DNA from 2 places in the Janibacter limosus genome. Region 2 is predicted to be linked to the other one. Evidence: riboswitches for the same ligand, from Rfam matches in the RefSeq annotation. Region 2 holds a riboswitch; the other holds the start of a gene.
The links. A riboswitch is a leader RNA that binds a small molecule or an ion and turns the genes downstream of it on or off. The one in region 2 is predicted to bind cobalamin.
Positions count from the first base shown of each region.

Region 1: it holds a riboswitch for cobalamin, as region 2 does, so the genes downstream of both, EXU32_RS09445 (VWA domain-containing protein) here and EXU32_RS13955 (FecCD family ABC transporter permease) in region 2, are expected to answer to the same signal.

Region 1 is NZ_CP036164.1:1,977,259-1,984,666, forward strand. Features, by position in the region: gene EXU32_RS09425 (dihydrofolate reductase family protein) at 1-183, shown strand, start outside; gene EXU32_RS09430 (class I SAM-dependent methyltransferase) at 228-1,523, shown strand; gene cobM (precorrin-4 C(11)-methyltransferase) at 1,535-2,320, opposite strand; gene cbiE (precorrin-6y C5,15-methyltransferase (decarboxylating) subunit CbiE) at 2,317-3,534, opposite strand; cobalamin riboswitch at 3,555-3,739, shown strand; gene EXU32_RS09445 (VWA domain-containing protein) at 3,735-5,828, shown strand; gene cobO (cob(I)yrinic acid a,c-diamide adenosyltransferase) at 5,828-6,442, shown strand; gene EXU32_RS09455 (cobyrinate a,c-diamide synthase) at 6,436-7,408, shown strand, end outside.
Region 2 is NZ_CP036164.1:2,910,478-2,917,885, reverse strand. Features, by position in the region: gene EXU32_RS13985 (NAD(P)/FAD-dependent oxidoreductase) at 1-254, opposite strand, end outside; tRNA gene EXU32_RS13980 (tRNA-Lys) at 403-475, shown strand; gene EXU32_RS17225 (hypothetical protein) at 604-753, shown strand; gene EXU32_RS13975 (helix-turn-helix domain-containing protein) at 840-1,571, shown strand; gene EXU32_RS13970 (hypothetical protein) at 1,592-2,296, shown strand; gene EXU32_RS13965 (MarP family serine protease) at 2,452-3,657, shown strand; gene EXU32_RS13960 (S8 family peptidase) at 3,654-5,339, opposite strand; cobalamin riboswitch at 5,417-5,593, shown strand; gene EXU32_RS13955 (FecCD family ABC transporter permease) at 5,633-6,691, shown strand; gene EXU32_RS13950 (ABC transporter ATP-binding protein) at 6,688-7,408, shown strand, end outside.

The DNA.
Region 1 (7,408 bases), 930 kb from region 2:
ATCCACCAGACACCGGTCACCCTCGGCGCCGGCGCACCGCTCCTGCCTCGCCGGTTGCGCCTGGAGCGCGTGCGGCTCGCGCGCGACGGCCAGTTCACCGCCATGCTCTTCGACGTCGTGGGTCCCGAGCCCCGTCGCGTCGGAGATGTCGACGGAGCCGCAGAGGTCTACGCCCAGCAGTGACTGTTTCGCTGGACATGCGGCCGCACCCCGCTACGTTGGCAGGTGTGACTGCATCCATGCATGACACCGACCGCGGCTGGGACCTCGTGCGACTCGCCGAGGCCACGCCCAAGGCCCTCGACGGACGCGTCCGCAGCGAGCTCGAGCGCGGCAGGCGGGACTACCAGCCCCTGCGCAGCGAGGTCATCGACCCCGCCGACCGGGCCGTCCCGGAGAGCCCCAACAACCGGGCTCGCCTCGAGAGGCTCGCCGACTACGTCCTCGACGGCGACGCCATCGTCGAGATCGGGTGCGGGCGGGGGTTCGTGGGCGGCCAGCTGCTCGCCGCCGGCGCTGGCCACTACAGCGCGATGGACATCGTCGCCGACTACGCGCGCAGCGCCCGGGCGGTGCTCGAGTCCCTCGGCCACGGCGACCGCCTCGGGCACATCCGGCAGCAGGACCTCTACACCCTCACCCCCCGTGATCTCGTTGACGCCGACCTCGTCGTCTGCTCGGAGGTCATCGAGCACGTGCCCGACCCCGAGGCCGCCCTGGAGGCCATCGGCGGGGCGTTGCCCGAGGGGGGCGAGCTGCTCTTCACGGTCCCGCTGCTGGGCAAGCTCGAAAAGGTCTGGGGCCACCTGTCGATCTTCACCGCGGAGCGGCTGCAGTCCATGCTCGAGAGGGCCGGGCTGACGGCCCACCACGTCGAGCCCCTCGTGGGCCAGTGGGTCCTCGTCCTCGCCGGCCCCGCCGGTGTGCCCACGCAGCGGCAGGACGAGCGCCTGACGCAGCTGCGGGTCCGCGCCGCCGACCACCCCGAGGTAGCGCTGCCGGCCGACCTGACCCCGGTGCCGACCCAGCCGACCCGCTTCGACAACGTCGCCACGCGGACCCTCGAGGTGAGCGCCGTGGGCGACGCCCCACCCACCGCCGGGGTCCGGGTCACGCCGCCCGACGACGCGGACCAGACGGTCCGGGTCGCGGTCGAGGCCGGAGCCGTCGGCGACGAGGTCACCGGTGGCGTGGGCATCTCGCTGGCCGGCGCCGGCCCGGTCGAGGGGGCGCGGCTCTCCTTCGAGGTCGAGGACGTCACGCACGTGCGGCAGGTGACGGTGACCTTCCGTCGCCCCGACGCGAGTCCCGCCGGCGAGTGGCGGTGGCGGCCGAGCGACCAGGACCGGGCTCGGGTCGCCGTCGCGCACACCGCCTCGCTGCGGCCCGGTGCCCATCGGCCACCCTTCTCGGGCCCCCGACGGGCTCAGGTGCCCGAGGCCGACCGCGTGGAGGTCACGGCGACCGTCGCCGCCGGCGGCACCGCCCGCCTGCGGATCGTCCGGTGGGGCTGGATCCGCTGAGCTGCGGCCAGCTAGCGCTGGCCACCGGGGACGTCTGCGGCCGCACGGTCGTCGCGCTCGGCCAGCCGCCGGCACGAGTACAGGTGCGACTCGACGAAGCCCTCGGCCCGCAGCGCCCACCCGACGACGATGATCGCGGCCTGACGCAGGTCGTGGGCCTCGACCTGGTCGGCGATGTCGGCGAGCGTCCCGCGCAGGATCAGCTCCTGCGGCTGCTCGACGCGGTAGGCCACGGCGACCGGGCAGTCGGCGCCGTAGTGCTGGGCGAGCCGCTCGGCGAGCTCGCGGGCACGGCGGATCGCCAGGTGGAGCACGAGGGTCGCTCCGGTCGCGGCGAAGGCCTCGAGGGACTCCCCCGACGGCAGAGCGGTGGAATCGCGCTGGGCACGGGTCAGCACGACCGACTGGGCCACCTCGGGCACGGTCAGCTCGCGGCCCAGCCGGGCTGCGGTCGCGGCGTAGGCCGCGATGCCGGGCGTGATGTCCCACGGGATCCCGGCCGCGTCCAGCCGGCGGGTCTGCTCGGCGATCGCGGAGTAGACCGAGGGGTCCCCCGAGCAGAGGCGGGCGACGTCCTCGCCGCGCTCGTGGGCGGCGACGATCTCGGCGGTGATGCCATCGAGGTCCAGGACCTGGGTGTCGACGAGCCGGGCACCCTGCGGGCAGTGCTCGAGGACGGCCGCGTCGAGGTAGGTCCCGGCATAGAGACACACCTGGCTCGCCGCCAGCAGGCGCGTGGCCCGGACGGTCAGCAGGTCGGCGGCGCCGGGACCGGCGCCGATGAAGTGGACGGTCATGAGGTGCCCTTCGTCGTGGCGAGCTGGACGACGGCACGCGCCGGCGTCCAGGACAGGAAGCGTCCGAGCGTGACGGCGTGCTCGACGGACAGCCGGGTGAGCTCACCCCCGGCTCGGTTGTGGGTGGCGATGAGGGCCGACTCCCCTTCGAGGGTGACGGCATGGGCGACGAGGCGGCCGCCGGGGCGAAGGGAGGTCCACGTCCGCTCGAGCAGGTCGACGTCGAGTCCCCCGCCGACGAAGACCGCCTCGGCGTCGGGGAGCCCGGCGAGGTCGGTCGTCGTGGTGTCGCCGACGACGACCTCGACGCGTCCGGCCAGTCCGAGGGCCGCAGCGTTGGCGGTGATGCGTGCGGCACGCTCGGGGTCGCGCTCGACGCAGGTGGCCGTGGCCCGGTCCGCGGCGAGGCACCACTCGAGGGCCACCGAGCCGTTGCCGGCCCCGAGGTCCCACAGGTGGGCGCCGGGTGTGGGACGCAGCCGCGCCAGTGCCGAGGCCCGCACGTCGCGCTTGGTCAGCTGCCCGTCGTGGTCGATGAAGCTCTCGGGCCGCCCTGGAGCCGTCCCGGCGGTCCGCGACGAGCGGACCGGATCGTCGGCCCTGGCCTCGACGCAGACGACGACGAGGTCCGCGGTGGTCGCGGTGAACTCGTGCGCGGGGTGGGCCAGCGCGCCTTCGTCCGATCCGCCCAGGTGCCAGCGTGCAGTGAGCAGGCTTGTCCCCCAACCGCGTTCGGACAGCAGAGTCGCCAGTCGTGCGGGCCCATCGCCGTCGGAGCAGAGCACGACGAGGCGGGCGCCCGGCGTGAGGTGGGGCAGGACCGCGCGCAGGTCACGACCGACAGCGGTCACCACGACGGTCTCCTCGGCGGACCAACCCTGCCGGGCCCGAGCGAGGACGTCGCTGCCGACGGCCGGGTGGATCCGTACCCGGTCGGCCCCGAGGAGCTCCACGAGCGTGGTCCCGATACCGGAGCGCAGCGGGTCGCCGCTGGCGATCACCACCGCGTCCCCGACCCGGTCGAGCAAGGCGGGCAGGGCAGCGCGAAGGGGGCTGGGCCAGCGCACCATCTCGGCCCCGGCAGCGACGTGGTCGGCCACGAGATCGAGGTGACGTTGCCCGCCGATGACGGTGGCGGCACGCTCGACGAGGCCGCGCCGCCCGTCGTCCAGGCCGGCCCAACCATCGTCTGCGATACCCACCACGTCGATCACGGACGCCAACCATAGGCCCCCGTCGGCTGTGGCATGCTGGCGCTCGGCGCAGCCAACCGAGGAATCCGGTGCAAGTCCGGAGCGGTCCCGCCACTGTGAAGGCCCTGTGGGCCCAGCCAGAACATCGGTCTGCGTTCGTCGGAGCGAGCCCGCCCGGCGTGTCTTGACGGCGAGCGTGGACACTCGCCAGGAGGTTTGGCGTGACTGCTCCGGTCTTCCCCTTCACCGCCCTCGTCGGCTCCGACGAGCTGATCACCGCACTGCTGCTCAGCGCGATCTCCCCCGAGATCGGCGGCGTCCTCGTCCGCGGCGAGAAGGGCACCGCGAAGTCGACCGCGGTCCGCGCCCTCGCCGCGGTGCTGCCCGAGCAGCAGGTCGCGCTCTCCTGCCGATTCGGCTGCGACCCCGAGCGTGCCGATGACTGCCCCGACGGCCCGCACACGGGGCCGGCGACCACCCGCCCCGCTCGTCTGGTCGAGCTGCCCGTCGGTGCCACCGAGGACCGCGTCGTCGGCTCGCTCGACCTGCGCCGTGCTCTCGGCGAGGGCGAGGCGGCCTACCAGCCGGGCCTGCTCGCGGACGCCCATCGCGGCATCCTCTACGTCGACGAGGTCAACCTGCTGCACGACCACCTCGTCGACGTGCTCCTCGACGCGGCCGCCATGGGACGCAACACCGTCGAGCGCGACGGCGTCTCGATCTCGCACCCCGCCAGGATCACCCTCGTCGGCACGATGAACCCCGAGGAGGGCGAGCTGCGGCCCCAGCTGCTCGACCGATTCGGCCTGACCGTCCACGTCGCCGCGAGCCGTGACCCGCACGTGCGGGCCGAGGTCGTGCGGCGCCGGCTCGCGGCCGACCTCGACCCGGCCGGCTTCGCCGCCGGCTATGCCGCGTCCGAGGCCCAGCTCACCGAGCGGCTCGCCGCGGCCCGCGAGAGCGTGGCGCGCATCCGGCTCGAGGACGTGACCCTGCGGACCATCGCCCGGGTGTGCGCCGGCTTCGACGTCGACGGCATGCGCGCCGACATCGTCACCGCGCGCACGGCCGCGGCCCACGCCGCCTGGGCCGGACGCGAGCACGTGACCCGTGAGGACATCCGGGCCGCCGCGCTCCTGTCGCTCCCCCACCGTCGGCGGCGGGCCCCCTTCGACGCTCCCGGTCTCGACGAGGACCTGCTCGACCGGTTGCTCGACGAGGAGCCCGAGCCGGAGCCGCCGGTGCCACCGACTGGTGGGGATGACAGCGACGGCGATGTCGATGGCGCCTCCCCTGACGAGTCCGGACCGGGTGACGGCGCGCAGGAGGAGGGTCGGTCCGGCGACTCCCGTCCTGCTCCACCGGATGGGTCAGCGGACGACCGCGGCGAGTCGCCCACCACAGCCCCCGATGACCCATCACGAGGAGCAGAACCGGAGCGGGCGGAAGTGCCCGACACCAGCCCTTCAGGGGCGTCTGCCCCCGCTGCCACGGCCATCGCCAGCACCCCCTACCGCGCCCGTCGCCTCGAGCTCTCCGGCGTCGGCTCCGGACCGACCGGGCGCCGCTCCCCCGCTCTCACCCCGCGCGGTCGCGTCGTCGGTGTCCACCCCGCCGGCAACGAACCGGCAGGTGCTCCGGTCCACCTGACCGCCACCCTTCGCGCCTCTGCGGCTCGTCGAGCGGCCCGCACCGGGCCGGCCCGCGTGACCGGCGACGACCTGCGCCATGCCGTCACCCGCGGCCGCGAGGCCAACCTCGTGCTGCTCGCCGTCGACGCCTCCGGCTCGATGGCCGCCCGCAAGCGGATGGGCGAGGTCAAGACCGCCGTCCTGTCGTTGCTCCTGGACGCCTACCAGCGCCGCGACCGGGTGGGGCTGGTGACCTTCCGCGGGAGCGGCGCCGAGGTCGCCCTGCCGCCCACCTCGTCGGTGGACGCGGCCGCGGCGCGCCTGGCCGAGCTGCCCCACGGCGGACGGACGCCGCTCGCGGAAGGCCTCACGCAGGTCGCCAGAGTCGTTGCGAGAGAGCGCATCCGCGACCGCAACCAGCGCGCGCTCGTCATCATCGTCACCGATGGCCGGGCCACCGCAGGACCCGATGCCCTCGCGCGCGCCCAGCACATCGCAGACGCGTGGGGGCACACCGCGGACACCGTCGTCGTCGACTGCGAGTCCGGCCGCTTCCGCATGGGGCTGGCCGCGGACCTCGCCCACCGGATGGGCGCCGAGCACATCGCCCTCGAGCAGGTCGCCGCGAGCGGCCTCGTCGAGATCGTCACCGACCGCACCGGCCCACGAAGGAGCGCTGCCTGATGGCACAGGGACAGACCCCCGTCACCCCCCAGGACGGACTCACCACGCGGCAGCGCCGCAACCGCCCGCTCGTGGTCGTCCACGGCGGCACCGGCAAGGGCAAGTCGACGGCCGCCTTCGGTCTGGCCCTGCGCGGCTGGAACCAGGGCTGGGCGATCGGCGTCTTCCAGTTCGTCAAGTCCGCCAAGTGGCGCATCGGCGAGGAGGAGGTCTACAAGACCCTCGGCCGTGTCCACGAGGAGACCGGCGAAGGGGGCCCGGTCGAGTGGCACAAGATGGGCTCCGGCTGGTCGTGGTCACGCAAGGTCGGCAGCGAGGAGGACCACGCCGCCGACGCCCGCGAGGGCTGGGCGGAGATCAAGCGTCGCCTCGCCGAGGAGACCCACACCGTCTACGTCCTCGACGAGTTCACCTATGTCATGAAGTGGGGCTGGGTCGAGCTCGACGACGTCATCGACACGCTCACCAACCGCCCCGGCTACCAGCACGTCATCATCACCGGCCGTGACCCGCACCCGCGGCTGCTCGAGATCGCCGACGTGGCAACCGAGATGACGAAGATCAAGCATCCCTTCGACCAGGGGCAGAAGGGCCAGAAGGGCATCGAATGGTGACCCTCCCCCGGGTGCTCGTCGCGGCCCCCGCCTCGGGCCACGGCAAGACCACGATCGCCGTCGGGATCATGGCGGCCCTCTCCCGCCGCGGGCTCACCGTCGCCCCGGCCAAGGTCGGCCCCGACTACATCGACCCGGGCTACCACGCCCTGGCGACCGGACGACCCAGCCGCACCCTGGACCCGTGGCTCGTGGGCGAAGGGAGGGTCGCCCCCCTCCTCGTGCGCGGCGCGACCCACCCGACGGTGGCCGACATCGCGGTCCTCGAGGGCGTCATGGGCCTGATGGACGGGCGCCTCGGGACCGACGGCTTCGCCTCGAGCGCGCACGTCGCCGCCCTGACCCGCACCCCCGTCGTGCTCGTCGTCGACGTCAGCTCGACCTCGCGGACGGTGGCCGCGACCGTCCACGGCCTGGCGACCATCGACCCCGCTCTCTCCGTCGTCGGGGTGGTGCTCAACAAGGCCGGCACCCCGCGCCACGGCGACGAGGCCCGCCGCGCGGTCGAGTCCGTCGGCGTCCCCGTCTGGGGTGTCCTGCCGCGCGACGCCGCCATGCACGTGCCCTCGCGCCACCTCGGGCTCGTGCCCGCCGCCGAGCGCGCCGAGGCCGCCGCGACCCTGGACCACATCGCCGCCGTCGCCGAGGAGCACCTCGACCTCGACGGACTGCTCGCCGCCGCGGCGTCGGCCCCCACGCTCGACGCCGAGCCGTGGGACCCGACCGCCGCCCTCACGCTCCCTGCCCTTCGAGACGGCGCTGGCGCGCCTCCTCAGGACCCGGAGCTTGCGCAGCAAGCGTCTCGAAGGGACTCCCCCGTCATCGCGGTCGCCGGCGGACGCGCCTTCACCTTCCGCTACCCCGAGACCGTCGAGCTGCTCGAGGCGGCCGGCGCACGGGTCGTCGAGCTCGACCCGGCCCGTGACGTCGCCCTGCCCGACGGCACCCGGGGCCTCTACCTCGGAG
Region 2 (7,408 bases):
GGGACGTAGACGGGCGACGCGGGGGAGATGACGGCCTTGATCCCGTAGGAGAGGACGGCGGGGTCAGGAAGGGGGGTGGAGATCCCGGGAGTGATCCAGCCGGCGTTGCCCCAGGACGAGCCGGCGGCGACGCCGTCCCGGTCGAAGACCTCGACCTCGACCCCCTGCTCCTGCAGGAACCACGCGGTCGACAGTCCGACCATGCCGGCGCCGATGACGGCGACCTTCGGGGGGGGGGGGGTGGGGGTGCTCATGGCGTCCTCTCGCGATCTGGCCGCAGGGTCTCCGCGGCAACCAGCCCACTGTGCCCCACGTCACAGGGTGGTGGCAAAGAGGGTCGAGCCGCGCGGGTGGCGCGGCCGTGCGAGCAGCGACGAAGGGGGCGATTACGCTGTCCTCGCCGGGCCTCTAGCTCAATGGTCAGAGCTGCGGACTTTTAATCCGTAGGTTGTGGGTTCGAGTCCCACGGGGCCCACCGACTGATCTGCGCGAACCCTGCAACGCCATCGTCCCCATCACCCGTGCCAACCGGGAACCGGGTGCACGAGGACCCGAGTCCGGTCCCCGTGGAATGGGTTGGACGGTTCTTCCCTTGACGCAGTCATGAGATGGCGCTACCAGCGCGACACCACGGCCTACGTCATGCCGTACGTGCAGCCGGGTGAGTCCTATCCCGACTGGTCTGCCCGTCCCGCCACGGCCGAGGTGCTGCAGGCCGCGCTCGACGCGGCCAAGCGGTACCGCGACATGTGATCGACAGGGCGGTGGATCCGCCGCGCATCTCGGCGGTTCCGTTTGCAGGAAACCTTTACAGGCGCATAGTATTTATGGAGGGCGTCGTGCAGGTGGATGTGGAGGGGTCGATGATGGGTCTGATCAGCGTTCCCGACGCAGCACGCCAGCTTGGCGTGTCGCGCATGCGAATCCAGCAGCGCATCGCGGACGGGTCCCTGCCCGCCCAGCGGGTCGGCCGCCAGTGGGTCATCGACGAGGCAGACCTGCGAGCAGTGGCGCACAGCGCGGGCCCTGGTCGCCCACTGTCGCCGGCGTCCGCCTGGGCGCTCGTCGCTGTAGCGGCGGGCAGCGGCGAAGGTCTATCTCCGTCGGGGAAGTCGCGTGCCAGTGCCCGTCTCGGCGCCTTCCTCGAGCAGGCGCCGCAGGTGGCTGACCTTGATGCCTTCGCAGCCCGGACGAAGCGACTCCTGGGAGGTCGGGCCGAGCGGCGGCTCTACCGGGCTTCGCCGTTGGACCTGCCGGGACTGCGCGACGAGCCTCGCCTGCGCTTGTCGGGACTCTCCGTTCCTGAAGCTCGGATTGCAGGCGACAGCGTGGTCGAGGGCTACATCCACGCCCGTGACCGAGAGGCGCTCATACGGGACCATCTGCTCTCACCGGCCAAGGGCGCCCGGGCGAATGTGATCATGCATGTCATCAACGGTGACGGGGATGTCGACCACTTGGTCGGGAGCGACCTTGTCGTCGCAGCAGACCTGGCCGAGCACGAGAGCCCGCGCGAACGCGCGCGAGCGCAAGAGCTGCTGGCCGACCTTGCCGAACGGCACGCCTCGTGAGGGTCGTGGAGATGCCGGCGATGTCCGCTCCTCAGCAGGAGGCGTGGCACGCTCTGATGGACCTGCATGAGCTGGTCCCGTCGAACTGGTGCCTCGTCGGAGGCCAGATGGTGCATCTGCACTGCGCCGAGCGCGGCGGCTCTCCGATCCGTCCGACGGATGACGCCGACACCGTCGTCGACGTGCGCACCCAGCCCGACATCCTGCGCACCTTCACTGCCGCGTTGACCCGGCTGGGCTTCCGCGCAGACACAGCCGGGAACGGTATGCAGCACCGGTGGAAGCGCGACCAAGCCCAGATCGACGTGCTCATCCCCGAAGGGGTCGGCGAACGTGCAGGCTCGCGAGGCGGCATCCAAGGAGCGCCCACAGTCGCGGCGCCGGGGACCACCCAAGCGCTGGCTCGTAGCGCTCAGGTCCAGGTGGACGTCGCGGGACGGGTTGGCGCCATGCGCCGCCCCAACCTGGTCGGGGCCCTCGTGGGGAAGGCTGCCGCGCGGGTCGACCTCGGCAGTGGTGGCGCAAGCGGGAGGCACTGCGCAGACTTCGTCGTCCTCGCAGGTCTCATCGCTGCCAGCGACTTCCGCGACGAGACCCTGACAAAAAAGGACCGGGGACGTCTGAGGCGCATGGTCAAGATCTGCGCCACCGACCCCTCCGCGCTCAGCGTCGAGAACGCGCAGGAGCACTTGGACCGCTTGGCCCTCGCCGCGACCCTTGGGTGAGCCGCCCGATGTGGGCTGTGCAGAGGCCCTGATGTCACCAGGATCGGGTGTGGACCACCACCCGATCGCCCACCCGACAGCCCTCTCCCAGCAGGGTGTGATGGGTTGGGTGCGCGCCGCTCCCTTCGCGGCGACCCGCCCCGAGGAGCGTGCACATGACCGACTCGACGATCCTGGACCTCGTCCTGCTGCTCGTGCTCGCCGCCTACGCGATCGGCATGTACCGCTCCGGCCTCGTCGCCGGCCTGCTGTCCATCGTCGGGATGGTCGCGGGTGGGCTGCTCGCCCTGTGGGGGCTGCCGGGGGTCTTCGCCCGGTGGTCGGCGACCGCGGGTGACCCGGTGGCACGGGTCGCACTCCTCGTCGTCGGGACGATCGTCGCGGCCGGCATCGGGCAGAGCATCGGCGCCCTGGCCGGCGCTCGCTGGCGCACCCGGGTCACCCACGGCCCCACCCGGCTCGTCGACTCGCTGCTCGGTGGGGTCGCCGCGCTGGTCGTGGGATCGACCGTCGTCTGGCTGATGGCCGGAGCCGTGGTCGCCGCCCACCCCGCGCCTGCCCCCGCTTGGCTCACCGGCTCACGCGTCCTGCAGCAGATCGACCGGGCCATGCCGGCCGGTGCCGACCGGGCACTGTCGAGTGCCTATCAGCGGCTGGCCACCGACGGGCTGCCACGGGTCTTCTCCGGCATCGGGCGCGAACCCATCCGCGCGGTCGAGCCGCCCGAGCCCGGGGTCGTCGCGGGACGGGGTGTCGAGGCGGCCGCGGCGTCGGTCGTCGAGGTCACCGCGCTGGCCCCGGCCTGCGGTCGCGGCTCGTCGGGCAGCGGGTGGGTCGCCGCGCCGCAGCGGGTCGTCACCAATGCGCACGTCGTCGCCGGGACGAGCAGCCCCATGGTCCGGGTCGGTGGCACCGGTCCTGCCCTCGCGGCGACCGTCGTCGCCTTCGACCCGGGCCGGGACGTCGCCGTCCTGGCGGTCCCCGCGCTGCAGGCCGCGCCCCTCCCTTCGGGGCCGGACCTGACGCGAGGTGACTCCGTCGCGGTCGCGGGCTTCCCCCTCGGCGGTCCCTACGACGTCGAGGCCGGCCGCGTGCGCGAGCGCACCAACGCCCGGGGGACCTCGATCGACGGCGCGCCCGGGGTGACGCGCGACATCTACGCCGTGAGTGCCCGGGTGGAGCACGGCAACTCCGGCGGCCCGCTCCTGTCACCCTCGGGCCAGGTCGTCGGCACGGTCTTCGCCAAGTCCGTCAGCGACGACGGCACGGGCTATGTCCTCACCCTCGACGAGACCCGCCCCGTGGTCGAGGACGGCGTGCGTGCCACGTCAGCGGTCGGCGCCGGCTCCTGCGCGGGCTAACGCACCGCCGCAGCCGCGTCGACGACGCCCTCTCCGAAGATGCCGTTGAGCTGCGTCGTCCCCTCGCAGGTGACGGCGCCCTCGTCCGCCGGGCAGGGCTTGTCGGTCGCGGTCCTCCCCAGCGTCGCCGCCACGTCCGCGGGCCGCATCCGGTCACCGTTCGCGCTGATGACCAGGGCCGCCACGCCGGCGACGTGCGGCGAGGCCATCGACGTCCCCTGCAGCCAGGTGTAGAGGCCGCAGCGCTCGTCAGGGTCCGGGTCGATGTCGCCGATGCCGTCGGGGCAGCTGCGCACGACCCGCTGGTTGCCGTCCTGCGTGACCCGCCCCTCGTCGTCGATGGCGCCCTCTGCGCGGGCAAGGTCACGCGGCATCGCCGAGAGGATGCCGCCGCGACCATCGGGCTCCTGGCCGCCGGGTGCGGCGATGTCGATCCGGCGATCGCTCGGGTCCGAGGTCCAGTTGGAGAAGGTCGAGCGCGCATCGCCCTGGTCGACGGAGGCGACGCCGATCACGCGCTTGCCGTCGAGCGGGAGGCGCTCGCAGCTCGACGGGTCCACCGAGCGGTCGCGCGCCGTCCCGCCGTAGTCCGGGCTCGTCTCGTCGGTGCCCGGGGCCCCCACGTCGGCGGCATCGTTGCCGGCCGAGCTGACGATCGTCACACCGGCCTTGTCCGCGACGTCGTAGGCACGGTGCATGAGCTCGATCGAGACGTCCTGGAAGGCGGCCTGATCGGGCGAGTCGCCTGGTGCCCCACCGCGGCAGGCGACGAGCCACGGGTCGACGTAGTAGCTCATGTTGACCACGTCGAGGCGCTGGTCGGCGGCGTAGGTCAGTGCGTTGATCGTCGGGCCGATGAAGAAGAGCCCGGCGTCCTGACCGGCCCGCAGGTCCACGAGCGTGACGCCCGGTGCGACACCGGTGACGCCGAGCCCGTTGGCCGCGGCGGCGATCGTGCCGGCGACGTGGGTGCCGTGGCCGGCGTCGTCCGCCCCGACGGGGTCGACGCAGCCGTCGGCCTCGCAGGGGCCGTCGATGTCGGGCAGGTCGGTGACGAAGGAGCGCGACAGGCCCGTGTCGAGCACGGGCGCGAGGTCGGGGTGGCTGGCGTCGATGCCGGTGTCGATGACCCCGACCCGCACCTCACGACGGCCGGTGGTCACCTCGTGCGCACCGGCGACGTCGATGGCAGCGGCACCCCAGAGCCACCCGTCGAAGGGGTCGCCCCCCTTCGGCGGGGAGGGCGGGGTCGGGATGTCGGTCGCCGGGGTGAGGTCGCCGGCGACGGGCAGCTGGGGCTCGTCCGGGGTCCAGCCGGCACTGCGGTCGGTGACGGCCGCGGAGACGCCGTCGACCCCCTTCGCCCGCTTCTGCACGTCGTCGTCGGGGCTGCGCAGGGTGACCATGCCGATGGCCGTGTTGATCGAGGTGAGGGCCAGGCCGTCGCTCTTGAGGGCGTCGGCGATGCGCTGCGTGTCCGCGGGGTCCTTGGCGACGACGACCCAGTCGCGGCCCTCCGCGGGTGGGGTGAAGAGTTGCACGGAGGTGTGCGCGGCGGTGCTCGACGGCGCGGGAGTCGAGCTGCTGCTCGTGCTGGCGGGGGAGTCGCCCCCGAGGGCGGAGCAGCCGCTCGCGGTCATCGTCAACGCGAGGAGCGCGCCCCAGGCCGTGCGTGCGTGCATGTCCGTCCCCTTCGGCCGATCAGTCGTCGCAGTCTACGGAGGACGAAGGGAGTCGGCCCGGCCGAAGGAGCGTGGCGTAGGGTCGACCCCGAGTCAGACGCACACCAGTGCAGAGGGAATCCGGTGAGAGTCCGGAGCTGTCGCGCAGCGGTATGGGTGACTGACGGGGTGTGCACCACTGGGCAACCAGCCCGGGAAGGAACCCCGTCGGGACGACCCCGAGTCCGAAAACCTGCTGGCTCGCCCATCCGACCGGGCCTCGCGATCAGGCCCCCGATGCACTGGAGACCTTCGTGTCCCACGACCGTCCCGGGGGACGGCACCTGCCGACCGGACCCCTCGTCCTCACCCTGCTGGTGGCCACGGCCGTCAGCGCCGTCGTCTCGCTCGCCCTCGGCTCCGAGCCGCTCACCATCTCCGGTGTCGTCGACGTGCTGCAGGCCCGCCTGACCGGCGGCCGGGGCGCCGACCCCACCTACGACACGATCGTCTGGGAGCTGCGCGCACCGCGCGTGCTCATGGCCCTCGTCGTCGGCGCCGGCCTGTCCATCGCGGGCGCCTGCATGCAGACCCTCGTGCGCAACCCGCTCGCCGACCCCTACCTGCTCGGGGTCTCCTCGGGTGCAGGGGTCGGCGCGACGCTCGTCATCGTCCTCGGGGCGCTCAGCGGCCTGGGGATCTGGGCGCTGTCCTTCGGCGCGCTGGGCGGAGCCCTCGTGGCGACCGCGCTCGTCTTCGGGATCTCGATGGCCCAGGGCGGGATCACCCCCCTTCGCCTCGTCCTGACGGGGGTGGTCATGTCGGCGGCCTTCTCGTCCGTGTCGAGCTTCCTCGTCTTCTACAGCGCCGACCCCCGGGCCACCCAGTCGGTGCTCTTCTGGCTGCTCGGCAGCCTCTCGGGGTCGGTGTGGGCCCAGGTCCTGCCCTCGGTGATCGCCGTGTCGCTCGCTGTCGCGGTCCTCATGGCCCTCCACTCGTGGCTCGACGCGCTCGCCGCGGGCCCCGAGGTCGCCGCCTCGCTCGGCGTCCCGGTGGCGGCGCTGCGGATCACGCTCTTCGTCCTCGTGTCCGTCCTCGTCGGCGTGCTCGTCGCGGTGTCCGGCGGCATCGGCTTCGTCGGGCTCGTCGTGCCGCACCTGGCCCGCATCGTGGTCGGCGCCCGGCACCGCTGCGTCCTGCCGGTCGCGGCCGTCGGCGGCGCACTCTTCATGCTCTGGGTCGACGTCGCGGCGCGCGTCGCCGTGCGTCCCCAGGAGATCCCGCTGAGCGTCGTCACCGGGCTCGTCGGCGCCCCGGTCTTCCTGCTCCTGCTCGGCCGGCGCCACTACACCTACTCAGGAGGAGAGGGATGAGCCACCTGTCCAGCCGCGGCCTCGCCGCCGCCGTCGGGGGTCACACGATCGTCAGTGGTGTCGACCTCGACGTCCCCCGCGGGTCGATGCTCGCCCTCGTGGGGCGCAACGGCAGCGGCAAGTCCACCCTCGTCCGGGCCCTCGTCGGGCTGCGCCCGCCCGCCGCCGGGACCGTCGCGATCGACGGGGTCGACCTGCGGACCCTCACCCCGCGCCAGCGCGCCACCCGCGTCGCCTACGTGCCGCAGGAGGACGGGCCTCCCGAGGACCTGCTCGTCGGCGAGATGGTTGCGATGGGCCGCATCCCGCACCGGCCACCGTGGGCCGTCGACGCGAAGGGGGAGGCCCCTCTCGTCATGGAGGCCCTCGAGCTCGTCGGGATGGCCGACAAGGTCGACCGGCCCTGCCAGCACCTCTCGGGCGGGGAGCGACGCCGCGTGCTGCTCGCCCGCGGCATCGCCCAGGGGGCCGATCTGCTCGTCCTCGACGAGCCGACCAACCACCTGGACGTCCATCACCAGATCCAGCTGCTGGAGACGCTGCGCGCGCTCGGGTGCACCGTCATCGCGGCCGTGCACGACCTGCAGCTCGCGGCCGCGCACTTCGACGCCGTGGCGGTCCTCCACGCCGGGGCCGTGCACGCCGTCGGGCAGCCCGCCGACGTCCTGACCCCGGCGACCGTGCACGACGTCTTCGACGTCCCCGCCACCCAGCTCA